Regions from separate parts of the Lelliottia sp. genome, predicted to be linked through region 3. Evidence: predicted binding sites of a transcription regulator. Region 3 holds the regulator's gene; each other region holds the start of a gene.
The links. The regulator Fur, encoded in region 3, represses iron uptake genes when iron is present. The targets are predictions, from matches to a motif close to ATAATAATGAGAACNACTATCAA.
Positions count from the first base shown of each region.

Region 1: a site for Fur is predicted at 7,184-7,206, ahead of sufA (Fe-S cluster assembly scaffold SufA). Genes of this name have one in related genera too.
Region 2: a site for Fur is predicted at 4,538-4,560, ahead of ACKI5T_RS01735 (Nramp family divalent metal transporter). Genes of this name have one in related genera too.

Region 1 covers NZ_JAZQNX010000001.1:201,250-211,045, forward strand. Annotated here, with positions in the region: gene ACKI5T_RS01065 (major outer membrane lipoprotein) at 209-445, shown strand; gene ACKI5T_RS01070 (L,D-transpeptidase family protein) at 510-1,523, opposite strand; gene sufE (cysteine desulfuration protein SufE) at 1,622-2,038, opposite strand; gene sufS (cysteine desulfurase SufS) at 2,053-3,273, opposite strand; gene sufD (Fe-S cluster assembly protein SufD) at 3,270-4,541, opposite strand; gene sufC (Fe-S cluster assembly ATPase SufC) at 4,516-5,262, opposite strand; gene sufB (Fe-S cluster assembly protein SufB) at 5,279-6,766, opposite strand; gene sufA (Fe-S cluster assembly scaffold SufA) at 6,775-7,143, opposite strand; gene ACKI5T_RS01105 (YqjD family protein) at 7,515-7,787, shown strand; gene ACKI5T_RS01110 (MerR family transcriptional regulator) at 7,818-8,555, opposite strand; gene ACKI5T_RS01115 (diguanylate phosphodiesterase) at 8,743-9,796, opposite strand, start outside.
Region 2 covers NZ_JAZQNX010000002.1:2,143-11,938, reverse strand. Annotated here, with positions in the region: gene ipdC (indolepyruvate decarboxylase) at 1-1,530, opposite strand, end outside; gene mgrA (L-glyceraldehyde 3-phosphate reductase) at 1,716-2,714, shown strand; gene ACKI5T_RS01740 (DUF2502 domain-containing protein) at 2,842-3,195, shown strand; gene ACKI5T_RS01735 (Nramp family divalent metal transporter) at 3,259-4,497, opposite strand; gene nupC (nucleoside permease NupC) at 4,851-6,038, shown strand; gene ACKI5T_RS01725 (EAL domain-containing protein) at 6,078-8,273, opposite strand; tRNA gene ACKI5T_RS01720 (tRNA-Ala) at 8,486-8,561, opposite strand; tRNA gene ACKI5T_RS01715 (tRNA-Ala) at 8,601-8,676, opposite strand; gene ACKI5T_RS01710 (YfeC-like transcriptional regulator) at 8,894-9,256, shown strand; gene ACKI5T_RS01705 (YfeC-like transcriptional regulator) at 9,258-9,653, shown strand; gene gltX (glutamate--tRNA ligase) at 9,701-9,796, opposite strand, start outside.
Region 3 covers NZ_JAZQNX010000005.1:48,262-58,057, forward strand. Annotated here, with positions in the region: gene potE (putrescine-ornithine antiporter) at 1-500, shown strand, start outside; gene pgm (phosphoglucomutase (alpha-D-glucose-1,6-bisphosphate-dependent)) at 612-2,252, opposite strand; gene seqA (replication initiation negative regulator SeqA) at 2,277-2,819, opposite strand; gene ybfF (esterase) at 3,003-3,776, shown strand; gene ybfE (LexA regulated protein) at 3,905-4,192, shown strand; gene fldA (flavodoxin FldA) at 4,350-4,880, shown strand; gene fur (ferric iron uptake transcriptional regulator) at 5,172-5,618, shown strand; gene chiQ (ChiQ/YbfN family lipoprotein) at 5,745-6,074, opposite strand; gene chiP (chitoporin ChiP) at 6,129-7,526, opposite strand; gene glnS (glutamine--tRNA ligase) at 7,967-9,634, opposite strand.

The DNA.
Region 1 (9,796 bases), on a different contig from region 3:
ATTTAAGAGCGATTTATCTAAGATGAATCCGATGAAAATTCTCTTTTTTTACATAGCTTTTTTAAAGAATTGCCCAGATTCGTTGCTTCTTTGAGCGAACGATCAAAAATAGGTGTATTCCCATCAAAAAAATATTCTCAACCTAAAAAACTTTGTGTAATACTTGTAACGCTACATGGAGATTAACTCAATCTAGAGGGTATTAATAATGAATCGTACTAAACTGGTACTGGGCGCGGTAATCCTGGCTTCTACTATGCTGGCTGGTTGTTCTAGCAATGCTAAAATCGACCAACTGTCTTCTGACGTTCAGACTCTGAACGCTAAAGTTGACCAGCTGAGCAACGACGTGAACGCAATGCGTTCTGACGTTCAGGCTGCTAAAGACGACGCAGCACGCGCTAACCAGCGTCTGGACAACCAGGCTACTAAATACCGTAAGTAATAGTACCTGTTAATAAAATGGCGCACATTGTGCGCCATTTTTTTTGCCTGTTATCCGCGAACACCTACTGCATCACCACGTCCTGCTCGCCTTCAGTGACTGCCGCTGAAACACGATTGTTCTGCACCGACAACACCGCACTGTTCGCAGAAGGGCCATTACCGGCCGATACCGCGACCGGGATCCCCGCGCGACGCGTTAACGCTTTGTCGATCAGCGCCTTGTCATTCCCTTCCTGAGAAGCAAACGATGCAAAGTCCGCGTTGTGGATGATTGGCGTGGTTTGCGGGTTCTCGCCCTCTACCTGAGCCAGAGGACGGTGCACCTCAATGTAATGTCTGCCATCCGGTTCTACCGAGAACTTCACGGGTTCATTGATGATCTGCACGCGCGTCCCCACGCGAGCCTGCGCAAACAGCGCTTTAATATCAGGCGCGTTCATTCGCATACACCCAGAACTGACACGCAGCCCGACGCTATCCGGCGCACTGGTGCCGTGGATAAGATATTCCCCATTACCTATCCCCAGACGCAACGCAAAGCGCCCTAACGGGTTATTAGGCCCTGCCGGTACTACCGGCGGCAATTTGATGCCCTGAGCCAGTGAGCGCGCTCTGATGCCCGCTGTAGGCGTCCACGTAGGATTAGGGATCTTCTGGCTAACACGCGTGGTGCTGACCGGCGTCTCCAGCCCTAATTGCCCTATTCCTAGCGGATAGACCTGGACGATATTTTCACCCGGTGGGAAATAATAGAGCCGCAGTTCCGCCAGGTTCACCACAATGCCCTCGCGTGGCGTATCGGGCAGCAGCATTTGCGATGGGATAGTAATCACCGTCCCCGGCGCTGGATAAACTGGCGCAATCGTATTATTGGTTTCGAGGATCAGCTGCGCCGCCGTATTAAATCGTCGGGCAATGGCCTGCAAGTTTTTGTCCCCTTCCTGGATGGAATAGGTTTGATTTTGTCCAATAAGACGGCTTCCCGCTGGCGGCAATGGGTAATCCATCGCGCTGACAGAATGAAGGCCACCGAAAGAGCTAATCAGTAAAAGAGTAATAAGAGATGCGCGCTTCATGCTGAGATTCCTTATTCACTGACAGGACGCCAGAAAGCTGAAAAACCCGCGAGATGGGAACCACCTCGCGAAACATGAATGAATGCTGTTTTGTTAGTTTAGCTAATGTTGGCGGCTTTGGAGCGGATTGCGCGGATCATCGCTTCCAGCCCCTGTGAACGGGAGGGGGTTAAATGCTGGGTCAGGGCCATTTGTTCGAACCACGGGCGAATATCGAAGGCGACAATATCCTGCGCGGACATCTGGTGATACAGAATGAAAACGACGGCCACCAGCCCTTTGACAATCGCCGCATCGCTATCGCCCTGCAGTTCGATCACGCCATCGTCGTTCTGGCGCATCACAATCCATACCTGGCTCTGGCAGCCCTGAATAATATTCTCCGGGTTATGCGCCTCTTCGCTGAGAACCGGCAGTCGCTGGCCCAGCTCAATAATGTACAGGTACTTTTCTTCCCAGTTGGCGCAACGGGTAAAGTTACGCAACAGCTTATCTCTGTCCGGCAACGCGGCCATGTCTTGCCTCTCTCTTATCCCAGGAGATGATGGATGCGTTTGAGCCCCGTCACCAGCCTGTCGACCTCTTCCGTCGTGTTATACATCACCAGCGACGCGCGGCACATTGCCGGGACCTGGTAAAATGCCATCAGCGGCATTGCGCAGTGGTGACCCGTTCGTACCGCCACGCCATAATTATCAAGGAAACTGCCCACGTCGTAAGCATGATGTTTGCCCAGATTAAAGGCAATAACGCCTTTACGCGCGTCAGGGCCGTACAGCGTGAGATCCGGGACGCTGACCAGTTCCGCCAGCGCATAGCGCATCAGCGACGCTTCATACTCGGCGATAGCATCCAATCCGAGTGTGGAAACGTAGTCGATTGCCGCACCCAGCCCGATGATCCCGCCCGTATTCGGTGTACCCGCTTCAAAGCGCCACGGGGCTTTGGCGTAGGTCGTGCCTTGCGTCAGGCAGACGGTCGCAATCATCGATCCGCCCCCTTCCCACGGCGGCATCGCCTGCAAAATATCGTCTTTCACATACAGCACACCGATTCCGGTTGGGCCATACAGCTTGTGACCGGAAAACACGTAAAAATCACAGTCCAGCGCCTGCACGTCAATAGTGTGATGCATAACGGCCTGTGCGCCATCCACCAGCACTTTTGCGCCAGCCTGATGCGCTTTCGCAATGATTTCTGCGACCGGATTCGCGGTGCCAAGAACGTTAGATATCTGCGTCATTGCCACCAGTCGCGTACGCGCGTCAAGCAACGCGTCGAGCTGTTCCAGCTGCAACGTGCCGTCCACGTTAAGTGGGATGACGCGCAGCTGTGCGCCTGAGCGCTCACAGAGCATCTGCCACGGCACGATATTGGCGTGGTGCTCCATCTGGGTGATCACGATATTATCGCCCGCATGCACCTGCGCATTGCCCCAGCTATTGGCGACCAGATTGATCCCCTCGGTTGTGCCGCGCACAAACACCAGCTCTTCCGGTGAACGAGCGTTCAGGAATGCCGCTACCTGCGTGCGGACATTTTCCATGCGCTGAGTGGCTTCTGCGCTCAGGGTATGGATCCCGCGATGCACGGCCGCATAGCCGTGGCGGTAAAATTCCATCTCGGCGTCAATCACCTGATTCGGCTTTTGCGCGCTGGCGGCGCTGTCGAGATAGGCAAGCGGCAAACCGTTGACTTCACGGGTCAGGACAGGGAAATCCGCCCGCACTTTCTCTACCGGGAAACTCATGCTTTGCCTCCAGGCAGACGCTGACCAATACGCGCCAACACCTGCTGTTTGAGTTCTTCATCGCCGAGCGCTTCCGTCAGCTCCGCGGCAAACGCGTAGATGATCATTTTCTGCGCGGCCTGTTTATCGATCCCACGTGAACGGAGATAGAACATCTGTTCGTCGTCAATACGACCGACCGTCGCGCCATGGCTGCACTTCACGTCATCGGCGTAAATTTCCAGCTGCGGCTTGGTATCCACCTCAGATAAACGCCCCAGCAGCAAATTGTTGTTGGTCATCTGCCCGTCAGTTTTGATGGCGTGTTGCGCAACGTTGATCATGCCGTTAAACACCGCACGGCCTTTGTCGTTGACGATAATTTTGTGCATCTGACGGCTGTTGCAGTAGCCCTTGTTGTGCTCAACCCAGGTGCGCGTATCGCACACTTCAGATTTCACTGGCATCGCCAGGCTGTTAATGCGCAGCGTCGTGTTTTCGCCGTTCAGTTGGGTGCTGGTGTTATGACGCAGCACCGCCCCGCCGAGCAGGAAGCTGTGGCTAAACGCCGCCGCATCGGCCGCCATAAATAGATCATTATGGGCAAAGTGATGACACGCCGGGTTCTCAAACGCCAGCTTGATGTGATGCAGATGCGCATTCGCCGCCACGTTCATCGTCACTCGCGCACCGGTGAAATGTGCGGTTTCATTAAGACTGACGTAATGCTCAATAACCGTCGCGTCGGCCCCTTCGGCCAATTCAACGTGGTGACGGTAATGCGCGGTGTTGACCTCGTCGCCCTCAAGCCCTTGCGTGATATGCAGTAGAAGCAACGGTTTTGCCGGACGCTGATTACGCTTGATGCGAATGTGCGTCACGCTCGGAGAAAGGCTTTCGGTCAGATGCAGGAACACGTCTGGCTGCACGGGTGCGGGCAAGGCCTGACGATTATCGTTGATCTCGACATCAAAACCGCTGCCTTCGGTGTTATCGCTGAGCGCCGGGTTAAAGCACCCGTCAACAAACACCAGGCGAACGGCGTCAATGTTCAACGCCAGCGCATCGCGCTGAGCCGGGCTGACATCCGCCAGCCGCGTGACAAACTGGCTGTTCAGCAAGCCGTCCAGCGGAGTGTACTTCCAGTTCTCGTGCTTACGCGTGGGCAGGCCCAGGCGCAGCATGTGCTGCAGATGCTGCTGCGCGTATTCCGAACGCGTTTCGCCCTGCGCTTCGAACAGGCGATGCCACTGTTGCAGCGCGTTACTGCTGTTCGGTAAGCCAGCCATAGCCCTGCTCCTCCAGTTGTTTGACCAGCGTAAAATCACCCGATTTCACAATACGGCCCTGGTACAGCACGTGGACGTGATCCGGTTTGATATAGTCCAGAATGCGCTGGTAGTGGGTGACGATAATGAACGAACGTTTGCCGTCACGCAGGGAATTCACGCCGTCAGCGACAATTTTTAGCGCATCAATGTCCAGCCCGGAGTCGGTTTCATCCAGAATGCACAGCTCAGGTTCAAGCACTGCCATCTGCAGGATATCATTACGCTTTTTCTCACCGCCGGAGAAACCGACGTTCACCGAGCGGGTGAGCAAATCTTCCGGCATTTTCAGCAGTTTGATCTTCTCTTCCATCAGATCCTGAAAATCAAAACGATCCAGTTCTTCTTCGCCGCGGTATTTTCGCACCGCATTCAGAGAGGTTTGCAGGAAGAACTGGTTGCTGACACCTGGGATTTCAACCGGGTACTGGAAAGCCATAAAAATGCCTTCACCCGCGCGGTCTTCCGGTGACAACTCCAGCAAGTCTTTGCCTTTGAATTCAACCGTTCCGCCGACGACTTCATAGTCTTCACGTCCGGCCAGCGTGGCCGAGAGCGTGCTTTTACCGGAACCATTCGGGCCCATAATGGCATGCACTTCTCCTGGGCGAACCTCAATGTTTAGCCCGCGCAGGATCGCTTTATCTTCCACACTGACCTGTAAATCTTTAATGCTTAACATGTGCTTTCCTTAATCCTTAACCGACGCTGTGTTCGAGGCTGATTGCCAACAGTTTTTGTGCTTCCACGGCGAACTCCAGCGGCAGTTCAGAGAACACGTCCTTACAGAAGCCGTTCACAATCATCGAAATGGCGTCTTCTTCGCTGATCCCACGTTGCAGGCAGTAGAACAGCTGATCTTCCCCGATGCGCGAGGTGGTGGCTTCATGTTCAAGCTGAGCCGTATTGTTCCGGCATTCCACATACGGGAAGGTGTGTGCGCCGCAGTCAGTGCCAATCAGCATCGAGTCGCACTGGGTAAAGTTGCGTGCGTTGGTGGCCGTCGGCATGATTTTCACCAGGCCGCGATAGCTGTTCTGGCTGTGCCCGGCGGAGATCCCTTTCGAGATGATCGTCGATTTGGTGTTTTTGCCGATGTGAATCATCTTGGTGCCGGTGTCGGCTTGCTGATGTCCGCTGGTCAGCGCCACGGAGTAGAACTCGCCGATGGAGTTATCGCCGCGCAAAATGCAGCTCGGGTATTTCCAGGTAATGGCTGAGCCAGTTTCCGATTGCGTCCAGGACATCTTGCTGTTTTCACCTTCGCACAGCGCGCGTTTGGTGACGAAATTCAAAATACCGCCAGTATTGCCATCGCCAGGGAACCAGTTTTGCACGGTGGAATATTTCACTTCCGCATCTTTATGGATGATCACTTCCACGACGGCCGCGTGCAGCTGGTAGCTGTCACGCACGGGCGCAGAACACCCTTCGATGTAACTGACATAACTGCCTTCGTCGGCCACCAGAATGGTGCGTTCGAACTGTCCGGTTTTTTCGGCGTTAATACGGAAATAGGTCGACAACTCCATTGGGCAACGCACGCCTTTCGGGATGTAAATAAACGTCCCATCGGAGGCCACGGCGGCATTAAGCGCGGCAAAGAAATTATCGTTACTCGGCACAACGGTGCCGATGTATTTTTTCACCAGATCCGGGTGATCGTGGATCGCTTCGCCGAATGAACAGAAGATGATGCCCTGCTCCGCCAGCTTGCCGCGATAGGTCGTGGCGACAGACACCGAGTCAAAAATCGCATCGACCGCCACTTCGCGTCCTTCGCGGACCGGCACGCCGAGCTGTTCAAACGCCTCTTCCACCTCTTTACTCAGATAGCTGTTTTCCCCGGTCTGCTGCACAGCGCCGGGCTGCGAGGCACAGGTATCGTCACAGCTCCCGCAGGACGGTGCGGAGTAATAGCTGTAATCCTGATAGTCCAGATGTTTATAGTGCGCCTTCAGCCAGTGCGGCTCTTCCATCTCCAGCCATGCGCGAAATGCGCTCAGGCGAAACTCGAGCATCCACTCAGGTTCGTTACGCTTTGCCGAGATCGCCCGCACGACATCTTCGTTAATGCCTTTTGCGAGCTCATCAGTTTGTAGCTGGGTGAAGAACCCCTCTTTGTAATTGAGGTGCCCGCCGCTCCAGGTGTTAACATCGTCAGTTGCTTCAGTATTACGAGACATAGTACCGCCTATACCCCAAAGCTTTCGCCGCAGCCGCATTCGTTCTGGGCTTTCGGGTTATTAAATTTGAATAACTGGTTTAAGCCTTCGCGCACGAAATCGACTTCTGTTCCGTCGATAAACGGCATGGCCTGGAGGGCGACAAACAGCTTCGCGCCGTCCGTTTCGAATACCAGATCGTCTTTCTCAGGCTCGGTGACCGTACCCAGCACGTAGCCAAAGCCCGCACAGCCAGTCTGTTTCACGCCTAAACGCAAACCCACTATTTCCGGTTTTTTATCGATTAATTCGTGAATCTGCGCCGCCGCTGTTGGCGTCAGCGTCAATCCACGCCAGGCGAAATCAGCAGGGTTAAAGGTTTCTGAATGCAGTTCCATAGGTCCACCTCATCTATTGAGCCACTACTGGCATAACACCATGTTAGTGATAACGATTATCACTTCAACCCCCTGACAGCAGGGGCTTTCGGCTTAATCGCCCTTTTTGGCTACTTTACTTAAGCATAGACCCTGCCGCGTCAGGCAGGAGCGTTGGTTAAAATAATCCAATACATTGATAAATAATGGATTAGCAAAAGCTAATCGGGGCAACGGGTTAACCTACATAAGATGCATAGAAAATGTCTATTTTTAAAATAGGCAGAGCAGAATTTCCAGGAAAATACTGAAACAGGGCGAAAATGGCGCGCTGCGCGAGCGAATTGGCCGTCAGACGCTAGACTTTAGGAGACACCAAAAGGAGATTATCTATGTCATCACATGATTTTGAGAATGAAGCCGATCGCCTGGCGAACAAAGCCTTTAACAAAGCTGACGAACTTGCTGGAGAAGCACAATCCCAGTTTGGCGCTGCGGTTGACTCACCTAAACATCAGCTTAAAGGCGCAGCACGAAAATATGCCGCCAAAGCGTCGGATGTTGCAGATGATGTGTCTGAAAGAGTGCGTGATAATCCGTTGACGGGATTGATGGCCGCAGGTGCCATTGGCCTGATTATTGGCCTGTTGATGGGGCGTAAATAAAACATTCACTCTGGCCCGCAAGGGCCTTTTTTACAATCCTACTTCGTGGAACGACACCGCAAACCCCTGCTCTCTCCAGTGATCCAGCTGCTCCTGCTGACGTGCTGTAGCGGCTTTACCCGTCCAGACAAAAATCTTTTGCCCCGGGAACAGTTCCGGACGTGGGGAATCAATCGGCTCTGCTAACACGTCAATATGCCACCCTTTATGAGAAAGCCGGGCGGCCTCAAGCCACAAGCGTGTGCGGTCTTCACATTCCCAACCGATTAACAGCGCGTCTTTTCCTGACTTTTTACGTGATTCCGCCAGGGAAGCCGCCGCAACCTCAATGAGTACACCGTCTAACAGACTTGCCATGTGGCGAACCGTATTTTGATCGTGGCTCATGCGTTGGCGGACGGGAACAAGAATATTATCGATAAGGGCTTCAACGGAATGTTCGCGACGGAAGTCAGCAAGTTTGGCGCGCAATTTCGCCGGGCTGGCGTAGCGTAAAACCAGCATCATCTCTTCCTGATATGCCGTCCAGCTACTCTCAGTGACCAGTTCCTGCGCACCCAAAAGGGGTTTCACCTTGCCAACCGAAACGCCGCTTTTCATCAGGCGTTTGATTTCTTCGATGCGCAGAATGTCTTCTTCATCGAACTGGCGATGGCCGCCTTCACTGCGCTGGGGCTTCAACAAACCATAGCGACGCTGCCATGCACGCAGGGTTACTGGGTTGATTCCGCATCGTTCGGCGACTTCGCCGATACTGTAATAGGCCATTAGCTCCCTCACGCTCAATACTTCCATACTAAAACTAACTAACCTTATCAGATTGTACAAACGAAATGTATAACTAAGAACCCGGATGACAGCAAGTATTAGTCTTACAAACCCGGATTAGGTTTATGCATTGTTGTACAAACTTTACGACATGTATCGCTTAGCATGAGGGAGATTTACGGCAACGTTAGAAATCGAATTTCTTTTCTGGCCAGGCAATCGGCGGAATGCCTCCCAGTTTCGGACTGGCAAAAAGATGCCCCTGAAACTCGGAAATTCCAGCGGATTCTAGCCACATCCACTCCTCCGCCTTTTCAACACCCACGGCGCAAAATTGAATTTCCAGCGAGGCACAGCATTTGATAATGGCCTGAACAATCGCCTGGCGCGGACCGCTTTTATGCACATCCGCAACCAGCTCGCGATTGATCTTGATACGGTCAGGCTGGAATTGCGCCAATAGCAGCAAGCCCGCAAAACCGGCACCAAAGTGATCGATCGCCACGCTGATCCCGGCGCTCTTAAGCTGTCGGACCGCCCCTTTGAATTCGTTGATCCGCGAAATCACCTCACTTTCGGTGAATTCAATAATGATTTGCTCGGGCACCAGACCATTGGCGGCGATTTCTTTCAGCAAGAAATCGACGGCATTCGGCACATTGACCAGCGTCATCGGCAACAGATTCAGGGATAACGTCTGCCCTTCAAGGCCCAGCGCACTCGCCATCGACAGCGCGACCTGCTTGCTTTTGAGATCCGACTCGTAAATCGCATTCCCGGTCCGCGACTCAAAATAGACGGCCGGTGAACCACCAGACGGCGTACGCAGCAGCGCTTCCCAGGAGACAACCTGTTGCGTCAGCGGGTCAACAATGGGCTGAAACGCAAAGCTACAGTCTGCCCCTTTAGCAATCACCGGGGGCTGGCGCGAAAACGCATCCTCTTCGGGGATAAATTCCCAGGTATCGCCAGGTGGGATTTCGAAATAGTTTTCTTTTTCAGTGGCTTCGACAAAGGTGCGGAAAAACTGTAGCGCACGATCGTTGTACGTAAGCTGATAGCGGGTTGTGCCTTTATTCAGCACCTGCTGAAGCACTTCTTCCCTGTCGTAGCGCCTCAGATCAAAGAGTTCCATGCCGACATGACCAAATCGTCTTGACGGACCGTAGTCATAAAGCAACTCCACCAGATTGTAGTGCCGGGTGTCCTGGCAAATATGCTCGTAGATACGCCTGACGCTT
Region 2 (9,796 bases), on a different contig from region 3:
CAGCTGTACCGTTTCGCTGACCCGCCAGCACTGAGCCTGACAGTTCAGGCTGAGCGCCTGCGGGATCTGCGTCCAGTTCCACAGCGCAATGTCGTTATAGCGCTGCCCAGCACCATGAATCGCCCGCTCAACGGTATATCCCTCGTTATTCAGCACCAGAATGACAGGCCGCTGATCATCCCGCAGCATCGAACCCATTTCCTGAATCGTTAGTTGTGCCGCGCCGTCACCGGTGAGCACAATCACACGCCTGTCCGGACAAGCGGTTTGCGCGCCAAATGCCGCTGCTAGCGTAAAGCCAATCGAGCCCCATAGCGGCTGAACGATAAAGTCGACGTCCGAAGGCAGTCGCAGCGCACTTGCACCAAACGCAGCAGTCCCTTGATCGGCAAGAATGATATCCCCGGGACGAATAAACGTTTGCAACGTGTGCCAGAAATTATCCTGCGTCAGCGTGCCTTGATGATATTCCTGAGAAAGTGCGGACTTATGAATCGGCAGATCGTGTTGGGTAACATGCTGCCTGCAAAGCTCGGATAAGATCTCAACCGCGCGCACCATGGGAATGCCTGTAAACCAACGATCCCCAATTCGAGCCGCATGGGGCTGGACTTCAATGGTCTGCGCAGCAGTAAGTTTATGGGTAAATCCCGCGGTCAGCGTATCGGTGAAACGCGTGCCCACGCAAATGACGGTATCCGCCCCTTCGATAGCCTCCCGGACGGCGTCGGTGCTCGCAGCCCCGCTGTACGTCCCGTAAAAACCCGTCTGTCGCTCATCAAAAATCCCTTTCCCCATCAGCATCGTCGCATGTGCCATGGGCGTCTCTTTGACCCACGCCTGAAGCGATTTTTTTAGCCCATACCGCAGGACTAAAAAATCAGCCAATAGCGCCGTACGGTGGCTGGTCGCAAGACGCGCCTCTGCGGCCTCGCGGAACGCTTGCAGACAAGCGTTATCAAAGGGAAAAAGCGCATTAGTGAAAGCGCTTACAGGCGGTATGGCAGGTTTTTTTGCCACATCTGCGGGTAACATCAGATAACCAGGACGGCGCTCACGTCGCATCACTGACAATACACGATCGATTTCATAGCAGGCATTTTGTTCGGTGAGAATAGCCTGCGCTGCGGTAATAGGCTCGCTCATCTTGAAGAAATGGCGGAATTCTCCGTCGCCCAATGTGTGATGCATGAGCTCCCCTTTTTGCTGCGCGGCGCTGCAAGGCGCTCCTACGATGTGCAATACCGGTACGTACTCCGCAAAACTGCCGGCGATTCCGTTCATCGCACTCAGTTCTCCCACACCAAATGTCGTGAGCAACGCGGCAAAACCTTTGCAGCGGGCATATCCATCGGCGGCATAGGAGGCATTGAGTTCATTGGCACACCCAACCCACCGGATTTCGGGGCTGTCGATAACGTGATCAAGGAATTGCAGATTGTAGTCACCCGGCACGCCAAACAGGTGCTCAACGCCACACTGTGAAAGGCGGTCCAGCAGATAATCAGCCACGGAATAGGCGGTTCGCATAACAAGAGTCCTTCTGACGTTGACCTCACTTTGAGTATTAAAGAAGCGTGATGCCTGTCCAGGAATGCGGAAAAGAAGAGGCTGGAAAGAATGCTTTACGAAAAATGGCGTAGTAATCTGATGGTCCGATTCAGCGTGTAAACGTATACACTGAGAATCACACTTCAGAATAAAGGGGCTAGCGCATGGTTTTTCAGGCGGATAAAACACGTTATGACTCAATGCAATACCGTCGATGCGGTCAGAGTGGTCTTAGACTCCCCGTCGTCTCGCTGGGTCTGTGGCATAACTTTGGCGACAGCACGTTAATTGAAAATAGCCGTCAGCTTTTGCAGCGCGCATTCGAGCTCGGGATAACCCACTTTGATCTCGCGAACAACTACGGACCACCGCCAGGATCGGCAGAGAGCAACTTTGGGCGTATTTTTCGGGAAGATTTTCACGCGTACCGTGACGAATTAGCGATCTCGACTAAAGCGGGATACACCATGTGGGATGGGCCTTACGGGGACTGGGGATCGCGTAAATATTTAGTCGCCAGTCTCGATCAAAGCCTAAAACGTATGGGGCTGGAATATGTTGATATCTTTTACCATCACCGGCCGGACCCAGAAACGCCGCTCAGAGAGACGATGAGAGCACTCGATCATATCGTGCGCCAGGGTAAAGCCCTGTATGTCGGTCTTTCAAACTACCCGGCTGAACTGGCACGCCAGGCCATTGATATCCTGGACGATCTTGGGACGCCTTGTCTCATCCACCAGCCAAAATATTCGATGTTTGAACGTGCGCCGGAAGAGGGATTGCTGTCCGTTTTGCAGGAAAAAGGGGTGGGTTGTATTCCTTTCTCACCGCTCGCGGGTGGGCAACTGACCGATCGCTATTTAAATGGTATTCCGGCTGATTCACGCGCGGCGAGCAAGAGTCGATTCCTGAATGCCGATCAGGTTAGCGATGAAAAACTGAGTAAGGTTCGCCAGCTCAACGCGTTAGCCGAACGCCGAGGTCAGAAGCTGTCACAAATGGCACTCGCCTGGGTGTTACGTCACGACACCGTCACCAGCGTGCTGATTGGTGCCAGTAAGACGTCACAAATCGAGGACGCAGTCGGCATGCTCAATAATCTTCACTTCACTGCTGAAGAGCTTGAAGCGATCGACGCGATTCTGAACAGCTCAAAATAAATGCGTCTTTAGCAAAAAGTGCTCCCCCCTGTGAATTAGGAGTTGAGGCGATTATACGGGGCTTTACTGCCCCGTAAAATTGCGTTAACAGGCCGCTTACGGCTCCGTTCGTAGGAGAATAACAATAATGTTCAAATCACTGATTCTTGCGGCAATCCTGATGGCGAGTGCGCCACTGATTGCAAATGCAGGCGAAATTACCCTGTTGCCGTCAATAAAATTACATATTGGCGATCGTGATAACTCTGGTAACTACTGGGACGGTGGCGGCTGGCGCGACCGTGATTACTGGCACCGTAACTACGAATGGCGTCAAAACCGCTGGTGGAGACATGATAATGGTCGTCACCGTGGTTGGGATAACCGCAAGGCGTACGAGCGCGGCTACCGTGAAGGCTGGAGCGATCGTGATGATCGTCGCGGACCTCGGGGCCATGGACGAGGTCACGATCGTGGGCACGGACACGGGCATCGCCACTAAAACTGTCACCGCAAAAAAGGAGCCATCAGGCTCCTTTTTCATGCTTTTTCAGTCTGGTCTGTCTTACAACCCCAGCAGCGTGCCAATCAGCAGCCACAGGTTCAGCGCCACTACCAGTACCACGATCATCCATCCGATACGTTTAACCAGCGTCGAATTGACCAAATCCCCCATTAGCGATTGATTGCCTGTAAAAATCAGCAGCGGTACCAGCGCCAGTGCGATACCAAAGCTCAGCAATACCTGACTCATCACCAGAATTCGGGTTGGGTCCAGCCCCATCAGAATGACGATAAATGAAGGCATCATGGTGACAGAACGGCGTACCCACAGCGGAATGTGGAAACGCACGAAGCCCTGCATAACGACCTGCCCGGCCAGCGTACCGACCACCGTCGATGAAAGCCCCGCGGCGACCAGGCTTAAACCAAAAATGGTTGCTGCCGCATGGCTCAACAGCGGTTCCAGCGTCAAATACGCCTGATCGAGATCGGCAACGCCAGTGTGACCGTTAAAATGAAACGCCGCGGCGGCTGTCGCCATCATGGCGAGATTAACGAATCCGGCAATCGTCATCGCAATACCCACATCCCATTTGGTTGCCGAATAGCGTTCCTGCCGGGTGCCATCATGCGCATTTTGCGTCAACGAGGAGTGGAGATAGATAACATGCGGCATGATCGTCGCGCCCAGAACACCGGCGGCAAGGAACACGGCTTCCGAGGTTGGCAGGCTGGGTATCGCCATACCTTTGCTCAACTGCACCAGATTCGGCTGCGAAAATACAAGCTCAACGATATACGCTGCCGCAACGAATAACAGCAGACCGCCGATGACCAGTTCCAGCGGTTTTTGCCCGCGCCGCTGCAGCATCAGGATAAGAAAAGTGGCAATCCCCGTCAGTACCGCTCCCTGAAGCAGCGAAACGCCGAGGATCAGTTTGAAGCCTATGGCCGCGCCGATAAATTCCGCGAGATCGGTCGCCATCGCGATGATTTCCGCCTGAACCCAGTAAAACAAGACGACCGGACGGGGATAATGATCGCGAATTTGTTCCGCCAGGTTTTTGCCCGTCGCGATCCCAAGCTTCGCGGATAAGACCTGAATGAGCATCGCCATCAGATTTGCCCACACGACGACCCACAGCAGTTTATAACCGAAACTGGCCCCGGCCTGAATATTGGTCGCAAAATTACCCGGATCGATGTAGCCAATCGCAGCAATGAACGCCGGTCCCATTAATGCAAACCGCAACTTGCGCGCTGCTCTGCCACTGCTACCCTCAACGCGACTGTTATTCATTTCCACCTCTGAAGATATAGCCTTTGCTATGTTTTATGCTATCAAAATGAGAATGATTATCAAGATCATTTAAATGGGTTATAGCGATTTCATTGATAGCGAAGAGCAATAACAAGACAGGACGTTTTGGAATTATTTAGAACGAATAGCGAAATTGAATCATCTTTTGTGAAGCGTAGCACACAAACGTAACTTTTCACTCATTTACATAACATAACAGAAATGTATGGTTGATCACTATTTTTGAGACTCGTCACAGGATGTAACTATAGTGTGGTCTTGATCTCGTTTTCTTTGCACTTGTTACATAGAATGTGCACGGAAATTAAACCTGCCTCATATTTGGAGCAAATATGGACCGCGTCCTTCATTTTGTCCTGGCACTTGTTGTCGTTACTGTACTTGCATTGCTGGTCAGCACTGACCGCAAAAACATTCGTATTCGCTATGTTATACAGCTGCTCGTCATTGAAGTTTTACTTGCGTGGTTCTTCCTGAACTCCAACATCGGCCTTGGTTTCGTTAAAGGCTTTTCCGAAATGTTCGAAAAACTGCTCGGATTTGCCAACGAAGGGACTAACTTCGTCTTTGGCAGTATGAACGATCAAGGTCTGGCATTCTTCTTCCTGAAAGTGCTGTGCCCAATCGTCTTTATCTCTGCACTGATCGGTATTCTGCAGCACATTCGTGTTCTGCCAGTGATTATTCGCGCTATTGGCTTCCTGTTATCCAAAGTCAACGGTATGGGTAAACTGGAATCTTTCAACGCCGTCAGCTCCCTGATTCTGGGTCAGTCTGAAAACTTTATCGCGTATAAAGATATCCTCGGCAAAATGTCTCGCAACCGCATGTACACCATGGCGGCTACCGCAATGTCGACTGTATCCATGTCTATCGTGGGTGCATACATGACAATGCTGGAACCGAAATACGTGGTCGCAGCGCTGGTTCTGAACATGTTCAGCACCTTTATCGTTCTCTCCCTGATCAACCCTTACCGCGTTGATGCCAGCGAAGAAAATATCCAGATGTCTAACCTGCACGAAGGCCAGAGCTTCTTCGAAATGCTGGGCGAATACATTCTGGCTGGCTTTAAAGTTGCCGTTATCGTTGCTGCCATGTTGATCGGTTTTATCGCGCTGATTGCTGCGTTGAACGCCCTGTTTGCTGCCGTTCTGGGCATCTCCTTCCAGGGTATTCTGGGTTACATCTTCTACCCGATTGCCTGGGTAATGGGTGTACCGGCGCATGAAGCACTGCAGGTCGGTAGCATTATGGCCACCAAACTGGTTTCCAACGAATTCGTTGCGATGATGGATCTGCAGAAAATTGCCAGCACGCTCTCCCCGCGCGCAGAAGGCATTCTGTCAGTCTTCCTGGTTTCCTTCGCTAACTTCTCTTCTATCGGTATCATCGCAGGCGCGATTAAAGGCCTTAACGAAGAGCAAGGAAACGTGGTTTCCCGCTTTGGTCTGAAACTGGTTTATGGTTCAACTCTGGTGAGCGTACTGTCTGCGTCTATCGCAGCCCTCGTACTGTAATCAGAAGAAAAAACCGGGGGTGATAAGCCTCCGGTTTTTTTATGCCTGTAATTCCTTAATGGGATGTGGCTTCCCAATCAGATAACCCTGAAGATAATCCACACCAAAGGCCAATAGCATCTGGCGCTGCTCTTGCGTTTCAACATATTCTGCGACAACGCTCAGTGCTTTAGTTTTTGCCAGATTGCAAATCGATTTCACAATCATCGCATCCATATCATCGGCACAAATATCCTTAATAAAACAGCCATCTATTTTTATGATGTCAGCCTCCAAACGCTTAAGCCGCTCGTAGTTGGCATAGCCCGTACCAAAATCATCAATCGCAATTTTGAATCCGAATTCACGCAGCTTCTGAATATTAAAAATACTGCTTTCAGACTCAGAAAAAGCCTGCTCTTCTGTGACTTCGATAATCACCGCTGCAGAAGAGACACCATGGCGCTCAAAGAGAGTAATGATGTCTGATGCTGTCTCTTTCTGCATCAATGTGAGCGGCATGAGATTGACCGAGAACCGGGCGGAATGGTGCGAAACGGGATGATCCGCCAACCATATCACCATAGCTTCCACCACGCTCAAGTCGAAACGCCTGCTGAGATTAAACTGTGCAATGAGAGGGATAAATTGGTCCGGAAAAATCAATTCGCCATCGCTTTCCAATCGCGTCAGGATTTCGTGATATCCCCTGCTTGCAGCATTCTGAATAGGTTGCACATACAGACGTAGCCCACCCTCACTGAGAGCACGCTTGATGCGACTCAGTATGAAGACGCGTTCCGTCGTCTGGTCAGATATCGTAGCCAGACTGTGAGTTAATGCTAATACGGTTTGATTTGCACAAGACTGCTCTGATAACCAACTCAGTTGACCCAGCACATGATGAAGGTTCTCACCCCATTCATCGCTCACCCCCCCCCAGGAGGCGCCAAATTCAACATCCAGGGCCGTATTGTTCCAGTAAATTCTTCGATTATTAAGATGGTCAACCATGTACTGCAACCGCGCAGCCGTTTCTGTGCCGTTCAGTACAAGAACCAGCTCGCTACCCGGCAGTTGGAAAAGTTTTTCATCAGTCAGCAAAAACGGCTGTAGAGCGCTCGTGACTTCACGCTTACAGTTTACTCGCATCATCATCCCATAATGCCGACTCAGAAACTCCAGGTTAGCGATGCGTAGGCAACACACATGAAAGTGCGGGTGCTTTTCGAGAAAAGCCTCCAGCGCGCGCATGTTAGGTAAGCCCGTCAAGGGGTCGGTCAATGCCCTCTCCTGCCAACCTTGCTTTAACCATTCGCCATGCTGATAGATACGTGACATGTAAAGCAGACATATCGCGAACGAAATCAGAACGGAGAGAGCAAATGCCAGGGCGTAGCCATTCTCCACGCCATAAAGGAAATTGCCGTTATAGGTAAGCAGCAAAAAAACACAGATCGCCCAACTGAACGAAATCACGGAATAGCTTAATCGGCTAATACCCAGAGTGAACAGGATAAATATGACCGGAACCAGATAGCCTGCAATATAATTTGCACGATAAGGCGTGCACAGAGCAATCAGCACGGTACCCAAACACAACAACCAGAATAATGTAAAAAAGATCTGCTTTTTAGAAAATGAAGGCCTGACATGATATCGCCAAATTTTTATGGCATAACGAGGATTAATGATCATCCTTAATGGATAATAAAACATCATTGTAAATATTAATGCAGAAGATATTAGGCTCTGAATATCGATAACGTTATCCATTGCCGAACCTACGCCAAAATAAGTCGACAGCAACACAGGAAAATGGAGAAAATTCCCTATTAACAACATAGAAAATTTAATGCTGATGGGGAGGATAAAACCTAACCAGAAAATCCGTATCCCTATATATCGTTGAGGGACACCGAACCGCCAACGTCGCCCAAGCTGCCAGCGCATAATGCCGCAGACGGCAAACACAGAAAATACCTGGCAAAACAATAACGCGAATGACTGCATGAGAGTTAAGTGTAAACCCCATGCATTGATAAGTGCAGAGCTAAAAATAATGGGAGCGACTGCACGACGACCAAATAATAAAATAACCGACAGCATGACGCTCAGTGGAAGCCAGACGAGATAAATGTCATTTCCATTGACAATTGCACGAGGGGAGATATAGCGGGAAAGAGGCAGAACTAGCAGGCAAATAAAAGAAGCAAGTGCGAATATTCTTAAATTATCAAGAATTTTATTTATCATTGCGGTTAGCAGCCTCATTTGCCTGACAGCACGTTAATTCTTAAGAATACTAAAATTATTAATTGTGCTAAGCAAGTATCCCTTTCAGAGCCGTCAGCGCTTTTGCATGAGGTTTACTCGCAGTATAGGAAATGCGTGGTTCTGCAACAAAATGAGGGATGTTTTTAACATGGGCATAAAAAACCCCCCGCCATCCGGCGAGGGTCTGAATTTGGTGGAGCTAAGCGGGATCGAACCGCTGACCTCTTGCATGCCATGCAAGCGCTCTCCCAGCTGAGCTATAGCCCCACAGTCTCTTTACGTTCCAAACTCTCCTGGATAAGAATTTGGTGGAGCTAAGCGGGATCGAACCGCTGACCTCTTGCATGCCATGCAAGCGCTCTCCCAGCTGAGCTATAGCCCCAACGTAAAGCTGTCGTGTTGACGGGCGGCATAATATGAATTCCATTGCAGAGTGTCAACGGCAAAATCAGTTCCTCTCTTTCAATCGTCGAAAAATCATGCAAATAAAACACATTGCGAAGCGGCTCGCAGTCCTAAGTTAAGCCTGTCACGTTTTCGTGTAAAAGGGTGCTATAAGATGAACCACTAATTAACCCTACTGATACTCAGGTGATTGTATGATCAAGGAACGAATGACGCCGGAGGAGCTGTCCCAGCTCACTGGCTATAGCCGTCAGACCATCAATAAATGGGTACGTAAAGAGGGTTGGAAAACTTCACCAAGGCCGGGCGTTCAAGGCGGAAAAGCGCGACTGGTGCATGTGAACGAAAAAGTCAGAGAATTTATTCGTTGTGCTTGTCGGATAACAGACGAACCTCAGCTCTCTGAAGGCAGTGTAAACCCTAACGCACTTAACGCGCTTCTCCTGACACTGGCAAATGAAATGACCCCGGAAGAACAAAAGCAGCTGACCACGCTGTTACTGCGGGAAGGGATTTCCGGATTGTTACAACGTTTAGGAATACGTGACCAGAACTAATATGAATAAATTACGGAGCAAAATGACCACGGAAGAGCTGGCCGAAAGCCTTGGCGTGGCCAAGCAAACGGTAAACCGCTGGGTACGCAAGCAAGGGTGGAAAACAGAGGGTATCAACGGTGTGAAAGGTGGACGGGCAAGACTCATTCATATTGATGCCAGGGTGCGCGAGCACATAATTAACCTCCCCGCCATTCGTAACCGTCAGGCCATATACCAACTTGCTGAGCCGTCTGCCGCCTATGGTGGCACTAACCCATCTCGTGTGTTGCGCCAGGTCATCAATACACTGGAAAACATGACCCAAACCGAGCAAGAAAGGCTTGCTGCGTTACTGACACGTGAAGGTATTCAGGGATTTCTCAACCGACTTGGTATTGCTGAAGAGCACGCATAAAAAACGGCAGGGAAACCTGCCGTTTAATTATTGCCTGTTCAGAACGATTACTGCTGACTTTCGCGCTCAGCAATAAAGCCCAGAGCTTTGTTAATACGCGCAACGCTACGTGTCTTACCAATGGCGTGGACCGTTACGTCCAG
Region 3 (9,796 bases):
GGAAAGTGATCATGGGGCTGATGGTGATGTCCTGCTGCGGTTCACTGCTCGGCTGGCAGTTCACGATTGCGCAGGTGTTCAAATCCTCCGCGGACTCCGGTTATTTCCCAAAAATCTTCTCGCGTGTGAGCAAGTCAGAAGCGCCGATTCAGGGAATGCTGGCGATTGTTATTTTCCAGAGCGGTTTGTCGCTGATGACCATTAGCCCGTCGCTGAACAGTCAATTCAACGTGCTGGTCAATTTGGCCGTGGTGACTAATATCATTCCGTATATCTTGTCGATGGCGGCGCTGGTGATCATTCAGAAAATGGCCAATGTCGAACCCGGCAAAGCAAAAGTGGCCAATATTGTGGCGCTGGTCGGGGCCATTTACAGTTTCTATGCATTGTACTCTTCCGGCCAGGAAGCGATGCTGTATGGCGCGATGGTGACGTTTATGGGCTGGACGCTATACGGTCTGGTGTCACCGCGTTTTGAACTAAAAAATAAGCACAGTTAAGATAGCAGTTAAGATAAAAATAAAACGGCAACCCTGGGGTTGCCGTTTTTTTCCCCTCTTCCGTGGAAGAAGGTTGCGGGGAGAGTATCAGCCCCGCGCAATCAAACACATTTACGCGTTTTTCAGCACTTCGCTGACAATCTCTACCGCTTCTTTCTCAATCAGCTGACGGTGTTCGTCGCCGAGGAAACTTTCGCAATAGATTTTGTACGCATCTTCCGTACCGGACGGACGTGCTGCGAACCAGCCGTTTTCAGTCATCACTTTCAGACCGCCGATGGACGCACCGTTACCCGGCGCTGCCGTCAAACGCGCGGTGATCGGGTCACCCGCCAGCGTGTTTGCACTCACCATCTCTGGAGAGAGCTTAGACAACGCCGCTTTCTGAGCGGAGGTTGCGCTAGCCTGAATACGGTTGTAGCTTGGTGCGCCAAATCGCGCAGCCAGTTCGTTATAATGTTCCTGCGGATTTTTGCCGGTGACGGCGGTGATTTCGGCGGCCAGCAGGCACATGATGATCCCGTCTTTATCCGTCGACCACGGCGTGCCGTCGAAACGCAGGAAGGAAGCGCCCGCGCTCTCTTCGCCGCCAAAACCGAAGCTGCCGTCATGCAGACCGTCAACGAACCATTTAAAACCAACCGGCACTTCCACCAGCTTACGGCCCAGATCGTTCACCACGCGGTCGATCATCGCCGATGACACCAGCGTTTTACCTACCGCAACGTCTTTGCCCCACTGAGGGCGATGCTGGAACAGATAGTTAATCGCCACCGCCAGATAGTGGTTTGGATTCATCAGACCCGCTGGCGTGACGATACCGTGACGGTCATAATCCGGGTCGTTAGCAAATGCCAGATCGAACTTGTCGCGCAGTGCCAGCAAACCAGCCATCGCACACTCGGAAGAGCAGTCCATACGGATTGCGCCATCTTTATCCAGATGCATAAAGCGGAACGTCTGATCGACCTGATCGTTAACGATGGTCAGATCCAGCTTGTAGAACTCAGCGATGCGTTTCCAGTATTCGATACCGGAGCCGCCGAGCGGATCGACGCCCAGCTTGAGTCCCGCTTTTTGGATCGCCGCGATGTCCACGATATCCGCCAGCCCTTCGATAAATGGCTGAACCAGATCGATCGCTTTCACGTGACCAGAGGCCATCGCAGCATCCAGAGAAATACGCTTAACGCCTTTCAGGCTATCAGCCAGCAGCGCGTTCGCACGGTCCTCAACCACTTTAGTGACATTAGTATCAGCCGGGCCACCGTTAGGCGGGTTGTATTTGATACCGCCATCATCCGGTGGGTTGTGCGATGGCGTGATAACGATACCGTCCGCCTGCGCGCCGCCTTTTTTGTTGTGCACCAGAATAGCGTTCGAGACCGCAGGCGTTGGCGTATAGCCGTTGTCTTCCTGGATCACGACATCCACACCATTCGCTGCCAGCACTTCCAGCACGGAAATGAAGGCCGGTTCGGACAGTGCGTGGGTGTCTTTACCGACGAAGCACGGACCGGTAATACCGTTTTTGGCGCGTTCTTCAGCGATGGCCTGAGCAATGGCCAGAATATGCGGTTCGTTAAAGCTGTGGCGTGCCGCGCCGCCGCGGTGGCCAGATGTACCAAACTTCACTGCGTGTTCTGCGTTGCCCACTTCCGGCTTCAATACATAGTACTGAGAGGTAAGCTGAGCGACGTTAATCAAATCGCTTTGTTGTGCAGGCTGACCCGCACGTTCGTGATTTGCCATTGCCTGGTCCTTCTTATGCAAGGGTTAAATTGTTCCGCAAACCTTTTCAATCAATTCCGCCGGGAATTGCATCGACTGCATGATGTGTTCGACCATGCTGCGTTTGCGTCCGGTGTTGGTATTGGTGATGACCCAATAGGGGGTACCCGGAACCTGTTTTGGTTTGGTTTGGTTACCGTTTTGAATCAGCGTCCGCTCATCCGCCGCGAAGTACACGCGCGTACGGCCGTGGAGCGACTCAGTCGCCTCAGCAAACGCTTTGTTATCCAGTGAATAAAGTGTAGTCAGCACCAGCAGAAAACGGTTAACCGCTTTCTTTTGCTCTGCGTATTCGTCGGAGAGCAGCAGTTCACGTACCGCACGCACTTTGTCTTTAACAGGCGCAACGGTTTTTGCTTCCGCCACGACGTTCGACGCGCGAACCTCTTTTGAAACCGGAGTTGCAGGCTGTGAAGCGGCAGAAAATTTCAGCATGCGACGTAAAATGTCGGACGCACTCTCGCCAATATGTCGCGTGTGGCTGGCAATATACGCATAGAGCTCATCATCAACTTCGATTGTTTTCATCTTAATCCAGTGCAATATCTTATCTGAATACAAGTCGTTGGGATTATAGGGGCTAATCCCAACCGCGGATAGGGTCAAGCCAGGGTGGCGGCAAAAGTCAGAATAAACTGGATCCTTGCAGCCGGGCGGCAGAATGGTCAACATAATACCCTAACCTGACATACGTAAAAAAAGAACTTTGCCATGAAATTGAATAGCCGAGCGCAATCTGCACAATCGCCGAACAATAATTCTCCCATCGTACTGGTTCACGGCCTTTTTGGCAGCCTTGATAATTTGGGCGTGCTGGCGCGCGATTTGGTTACCGATCACGATATTTTGCAGGTCGATATGCGCAACCACGGAACTTCAGCCCGCGATCCGGAGATGACCTACGCGGCCATGGCCCAGGATCTGCTGGATACGCTCGATGCGAATAGCATTGAAAAAGCGACGCTGATTGGGCATTCAATGGGCGGTAAAGCGGTGATGGCCCTGACGGCAATTGCGCCAGAGCGCATCAACCAGCTGGTGGTGATTGACGTGGCGCCCGTGGATTACGATGTGCGTCGCCACGATGAAATCTTTGCGGCGATCAATGCGGTTACAGAGGCGGGCGTGGCAACCCGCCAGCAGGCTGCAGCGATTATGCGCGCGCAGTTAGATGAAGAAGGCGTGGTGCAATTTCTGCTGAAGTCGTTCGTCGAGGGCGCGTGGCGATTTAACGTGCCGGTCCTGTGGGATCAGTACGATAACATTGTCGGCTGGCAGCCGGTTCCCGCCTGGCAGTCCCCTACGCTCTTTATTCGCGGCGGTAATTCACCGTATGTCACCGAAGCCTATCGCGATGCGCTGCTGGCGCAATTCCCGCAGGCGCGTGCGCATGTGATTGCCGGTGCAGGCCACTGGGTTCACGCCGAAAAACCGGAAGCGGTGCTGCGCGCCATCCGTCGTTATCTCTCTGAGAACGCGATTTGATTAAAATGTCAGCGACTGGACGCCTGTTGGCCTCCAGTCGTTGGCGTGCTGATATCAGTAATGTATGATGTCGCGCTCATCGCCCCGGCAATAGCAGGGCCGCTCGTTTTCCCCGAAGTCTCTGAATCATGGCCAAAGAACAAACGGACCGTACGACATTAGATCTGTTCGCGACTGAACGTCGACCGGGACGACCTAAAACCAATCCGCTTTCGCGCGATGAACAGTTGCGCATCAATAAGCGCAACCAGCTTAAACGCGACAAAAGTCGTGGGCTTAAACGCGTCGAGTTAAAACTCAATGCGGACGCCGTCGACGCTCTAAGCGAACTGGCTGAGGCCCGTGAAATCAGCCGCAGCGAGCTGATCGAAGAGATGCTTATGCTGCAACTGCAGGCATTGCGCCATTCTCAGTAAAAGTCTGAAAATCCGCCCTTATCCCACTTTCATGTAGCACAGAGTGCAGTCCCGCGTGATAGCTGTTTCCGCTGACTTCCCTGTTCTGCTATGATTGCCCTTATCCGTGGACAATTTGTGCCACCATACCATTAAGTTTCAAGAGGTTATTTTACTCATGGCAATCATCGGCATTTTCTTCGGCAGCGATACCGGTAATACCGAAAACATCGCAAAAAACATTCAAAAACAGCTTGGTAAAGACGTTGCCGACGTCCATGACATTGCGAAGAGCAGCAAAGAAGACCTCGAAGGTTACGATATTCTGCTGCTGGGCATTCCAACCTGGTACTACGGCGAAGCGCAGTGTGACTGGGATGATTTCTTCCCAACGCTGGAAGAAGTCGACTTCAACGGTAAGCTGGTCGCGCTGTTCGGCTGCGGCGACCAGGAAGATTACGCAGAGTACTTCTGTGATGCGCTGGGCACCATCCGCGACATCATCGAACCGCGCGGCGCGGCGATTGTCGGTCATTGGCCAACGGCGGGTTACCACTTTGAAGCGTCTAAAGGGCTGGCGGATGACGATCACTTTGTGGGCCTGGCGATTGACGAAGACCGTCAACCAGAACTCACCGCAGAACGCGTAAACCAATGGGTTAAGCAGATCCGCGAAGAACTTCACCTCGACGATATCCTGAATGCCTGATTGATCGTGCGGCGCTGCAAAACTGTTGCGCCGCATTGATAGGTATTTCCAATTAAAATAATTGCTACAAATTTTTAACTTTTGCTTTCATACCTGTACAATATCCCAGGTTAAAGTGGATGCCTTCGCTCAACTTTGTTGGCGATACCACGTTTTTATAAGCATACTTTGCTTGAGACTTGCAGTTTTCATTTAAGCATGGCAGTTCTATAATGAAACGCATTATCCCAAGTGCATTTTCTGTCACTTCTTCTTTAGAAGTGAATCGTTTAGCAACAGGACAGATTCCGCATGACTGACAACAATACCGCATTAAAGAAGGCTGGCCTGAAAGTGACGCTTCCTCGTTTAAAAATCCTGGAAGTACTGCAAGGGCCGGACAATCACCATGTCAGTGCGGAAGACTTGTATAAACGTCTGATCGACATGGGCGAAGAGATTGGCCTGGCGACCGTTTATCGCGTTCTGAACCAATTTGATGACGCCGGGATTGTCACCCGTCATAATTTTGAAGGCGGTAAATCCGTTTTTGAACTGACACAACAGCATCACCACGATCACCTCATTTGCCTGGATTGCGGCAAGGTGATTGAGTTTAGCGATGAATCTATCGAATCTCGTCAGCGTGAGATTGCCACTCGTCATGGTATCCGTCTGACCAACCACAGCCTGTACCTCTACGGTCACTGTGCAGAAGGCGATTGCCGCGAAAACGATCACGCGCACGACACCAAATAATCGTGTCTCATACTCTGAGCCAACCTAACGGTTGGCTTTTTTTTGCCTGCTATAAATGAAAAAGCCCGGTTGTGCTTCATCCTGAGAACTTAAGGATGGAGCACAACCGGGCGTGGCAAAAGAAGATTACTTGCTATTGTTGCTGCGGATCTCCTGCCAGATCTTGTCACAGCGCTTTGCCACTTCCTGATCGTTACCGGTTTGACGAGCCTGAATACAAGCCTGGTAATCCAGCACCCGCACATTTTCCTGCGTCGCAAACTGCTCGTGCGCTTTCTCTTTTTTCAGCACATTCAGCACGCTCTGACAGGCCTGGATTTTTTCTGGCGATCCTTCGGCGGTGTTAATACAGGCGCTGTACGCCTCTTTCAGTCGTGAGTCTTCTTTTGGTGCCTGAGGCTGTGCGCAGGCGACCAGTCCCGATGCGAGCACCGCGACGATAATCAATTTTTTCAGCATTTCAGTCTCCATTCCGGCGGGATGGGGGGAATCACCCCGCCGGCGCGTTCATCAGAAAATAGTGAATGGCGCGATGACCATGAATTTCACGTCACGCTCATCCTGGAAGATGTTGCCGTAACCGCCCGAGTAGCTTGGAATATCGGAGTGGTTGTCGTACTGGGTGAAGTGCAGTTTGAACATCGTGCCCTTCGCGCGACCCTCCTGGAGGGTGTAGATCGCATCGAGACTGTAGGAGGACTCTTTCAGGCGATAGTTCGGGTCATAATAAGCATCTGGCGTCGCCATATCTGCAGGTTTTGCGTCCCATGCATACGCGTAAGATGCGCCAACCGCCCACCCCGGCAGATTCCAGTTTTTCAGGTCATACATGGCGCCAAAGAACACAGCTTTCTCACCATCGGCGTTGAAATCCGAACGGTTATCCCACCAGATATCCAGGCGACCATTTGATGACGCGTAGGTCGGCGTCATACGCTGTAGGAAGTAGCCCTGCTGGCCTTCGGCCTTCACATATGTCCCTTCCAGGCGCAAATCAACTTGCCCGACTTTGTAGCCGAAGGTCAATGCTTGCAGCCATGCCGTGCCGTTATACAGATCGTTCACGCTACCATCGCTGACTTTGTCACGCGTGCCGTAGAACTGATAGCTGGTGGACAGCGGGCCGCCGACGATATCGAATTTATAGCTGGCTTTAGCGAAGTATTGATCCACGTATCCTTCTGCCTGACCAAAAGCCGCTTCCAGCACTAAATCGTTTTTAAAGTCATATTTCGCCCCTAATGAGTGGAGGTATTCGACTTTGGTTTTCTTGTCATTCTGATAGAACTTGTCCATCTCCAGATGCCACGGGGCTTTATATTCGTTGGTCCACATGTAGGAGAAACTCAATGCGCCTGCATCACCGTAGTCAAAGTTTGCCCCGGCTTCAGCGCCCTGATACGTACCCGGCATAAAGCTCCAGTGTGGGGCTAACAGCGTCTGACCGGTTGGCTGAATATACCCGCCGCGAGCCCAAACCGGACCGTATTTGAACTTAGCGGCCGCTTTATAGAGGCTTATTCCGCTCTTATCACCCGACCAGTCTTCTTTGTAGGCTTTGTTACTTGAGGAGAACGCGATTTCGTTCGGGTGCGCGCTGTCGCCATTTTCTGCCATCTCAATGGCAGTGAACGCCGCAATATCCAACCCGAACATGTCCGCAGCATAACCTGACTGGAAATCGAGGTTTGCGTTCCAGGTGGAATGGGACAAGTTGGTTTTGTATTTATCTTCGGTGACGTCTTTACGGTCACGTTCACGTTGCCAGTAATAGATACCGCCCGTGAGCGTGGAATCATCGATAAAGCCTGCTGCCTGAGCCTGCGGAGAGGCGATAAAGCCAGACATTGCTGTCACACCGGCAATAGCCAGCGCCAGCGCACTACGTTTGCCACTGAACGTACGCATAGTTGTTCCTCTTTGACGAATTAAAGCGCCTTAAACGGCGAAAAATCTAAAAAGACCAAACGGTCAGGGGTAGTTATAAATACCCTCGAATTAACTACCGTCTTTAGACTATTTTTCGCGACGCGAATTATCAATGCTTTTCAGTGGGCAAAATGCAGGATTATGACGAAGTGCACATAATTGGTAGTGATTTGTAACATATAGATCAGGAAGGGTTTTTCAATTAAAAAATCAACTAAATTCAATCACTAATAATTATTGATAGCGATTACATCGTTTTATTTTCCTCTCCTCACGCGCATCAAATTTTATTTAATAAAATAAGTAGCAGCTCATTGACCTCAATGTTAAACGTCTCTTTTTAGATGAAATACTAACAGCCTGATCGACAAGCAAAAAAAACGCCGCAATATGCGGCGTTTGTCTCTCATTGACCTGGATTACTCGCCAGCTTTGGCCCACGTGTCACGCAGACCTACTGTACGGTTGAAGACCAGTTTGGTAGCGGTTGCATAACGACTGTCGAGACAGAAATACCCTTCACGCTCAAACTGGTAAGCCTTGCCGGTTTCGGCATTTTTCAGCGACGGCTCAGCGTAGCCGTGTTTGATCAGCAGTGATTCCGGATTGATCGTCGCCAGGAAATCTTCCGCAGCGCCCGGATTTGGCACGCTGAACAGACGATCGTAAAGACGAATTTCAACCGGCAGCGCATGCGCAGCACTGACCCAGTGAATAACGCCTTTCACTTTACGGCCATCAGCCGGATCTTTGCTGAGTGTTTCCGCATCATAGCTGCAGAAAATCGTCGTGATATTGCCTTCTGCGTCCTTTTCTACGCGCTCAGCTTTGATCACGTAGGCATTGCGCAGGCGCACTTCTTTGCCCATCACCAGACGTTTGTACTGCTTGTTGGCTTCTTCGCGGAAATCGGCGCGATCGATCCAGATTTCAGCACTGAATGGCACTTCGCGGCTGCCCATTTCCGGTTTGCTCGGATGGTTAGGCATCGTCACCAGCTCGCTTTCGCCCTGCGGATAGTTTTCGATAACCAGTTTAACCGGATCGATAACGGCCATTGCGCGTGGCGCGTTTTCGTTCAAATCTTCGCGAATACAGGATTCCAGCGACGCCATTTCAATGGTGTTGTCTTGCTTAGTCACGCCGATACGCTTGATGAATTCGCGGATCGATGAGGCGCTGTAACCACGGCGACGCAGACCGGAAATGGTCGGCATACGCGGATCATCCCAGCCTTCAACGTGCTTATCCGTCACCAGCAGGTTCAGCTTACGCTTGGACATCACGGTGTATTCCAGATTCAGACGAGAGAACTCGTACTGACGCGGATGCACAGGAATGGTGATGTTATCCAGCACCCAGTCATACAGACGACGGTTGTCCTGGAATTCCAGCGTACACAGAGAGTGCGTAATGCCTTCCAGCGCATCGCTGATGCAATGGGTGAAGTCGTACATCGGGTAGATGCACCACTTGTTGCCGGTCTGATGGTGCTCGGCAAATTTAATACGGTACAGAACCGGATCGCGCATCACGATAAAGGGCGATGCCATGTCGATTTTGGCACGCAGACACGCTTTACCTTCTTCGAAGCCACCCGCACGCATTTTTTCGAACAGTGCAAGGTTTTCTTCGACGCTACGATCGCGGTATGGGCTGTTTTTGCCCGGCGCGGTCAGAGAACCGCGATATTCACGGATTTCGTCAGCAGACAGTTCGTCAACGTAGGCCAGACCTTTGTTGATCAGCTCCACCGCATAGGCAAAGAGCTGATCAAAATAGTCTGAAGAGTAGCAAATGTCGCCCGACCAGTTGAATCCTAACCACTGCACATCATTCTTAATGGACTCAACGTATTCGATGTCTTCTTTTACTGGGTTGGTGTCATCGAAACGCAGGTTGCATTGACCCTGATAGTCTTGCGCAATGCCAAAGTTCAGGCAGATGGATTTCGCATGGCCAATGTGCAGGTAGCCATTAGGCTCCGGCGGAAAACGGGTATGCACTGTGGTGTGCTTACCACTGGCCAGATCTTCATCGATGATCTGACGAATAAAGTTACTCGGGCGGGCTTCAGCCTCACTCATCGTGGATTCCTCAAAGGCGTAAATAACGTATAGCGGCGTATGATCTTATAAGCCGGACGTAGTGACAACCCTTAATACGTCCAGGAGGAAAATAATGGGGGCGATTGATGCAAAAAAAAGCGGCGGAGGATAACCCCCGCCGCTTAAGGCATGAACTCTACT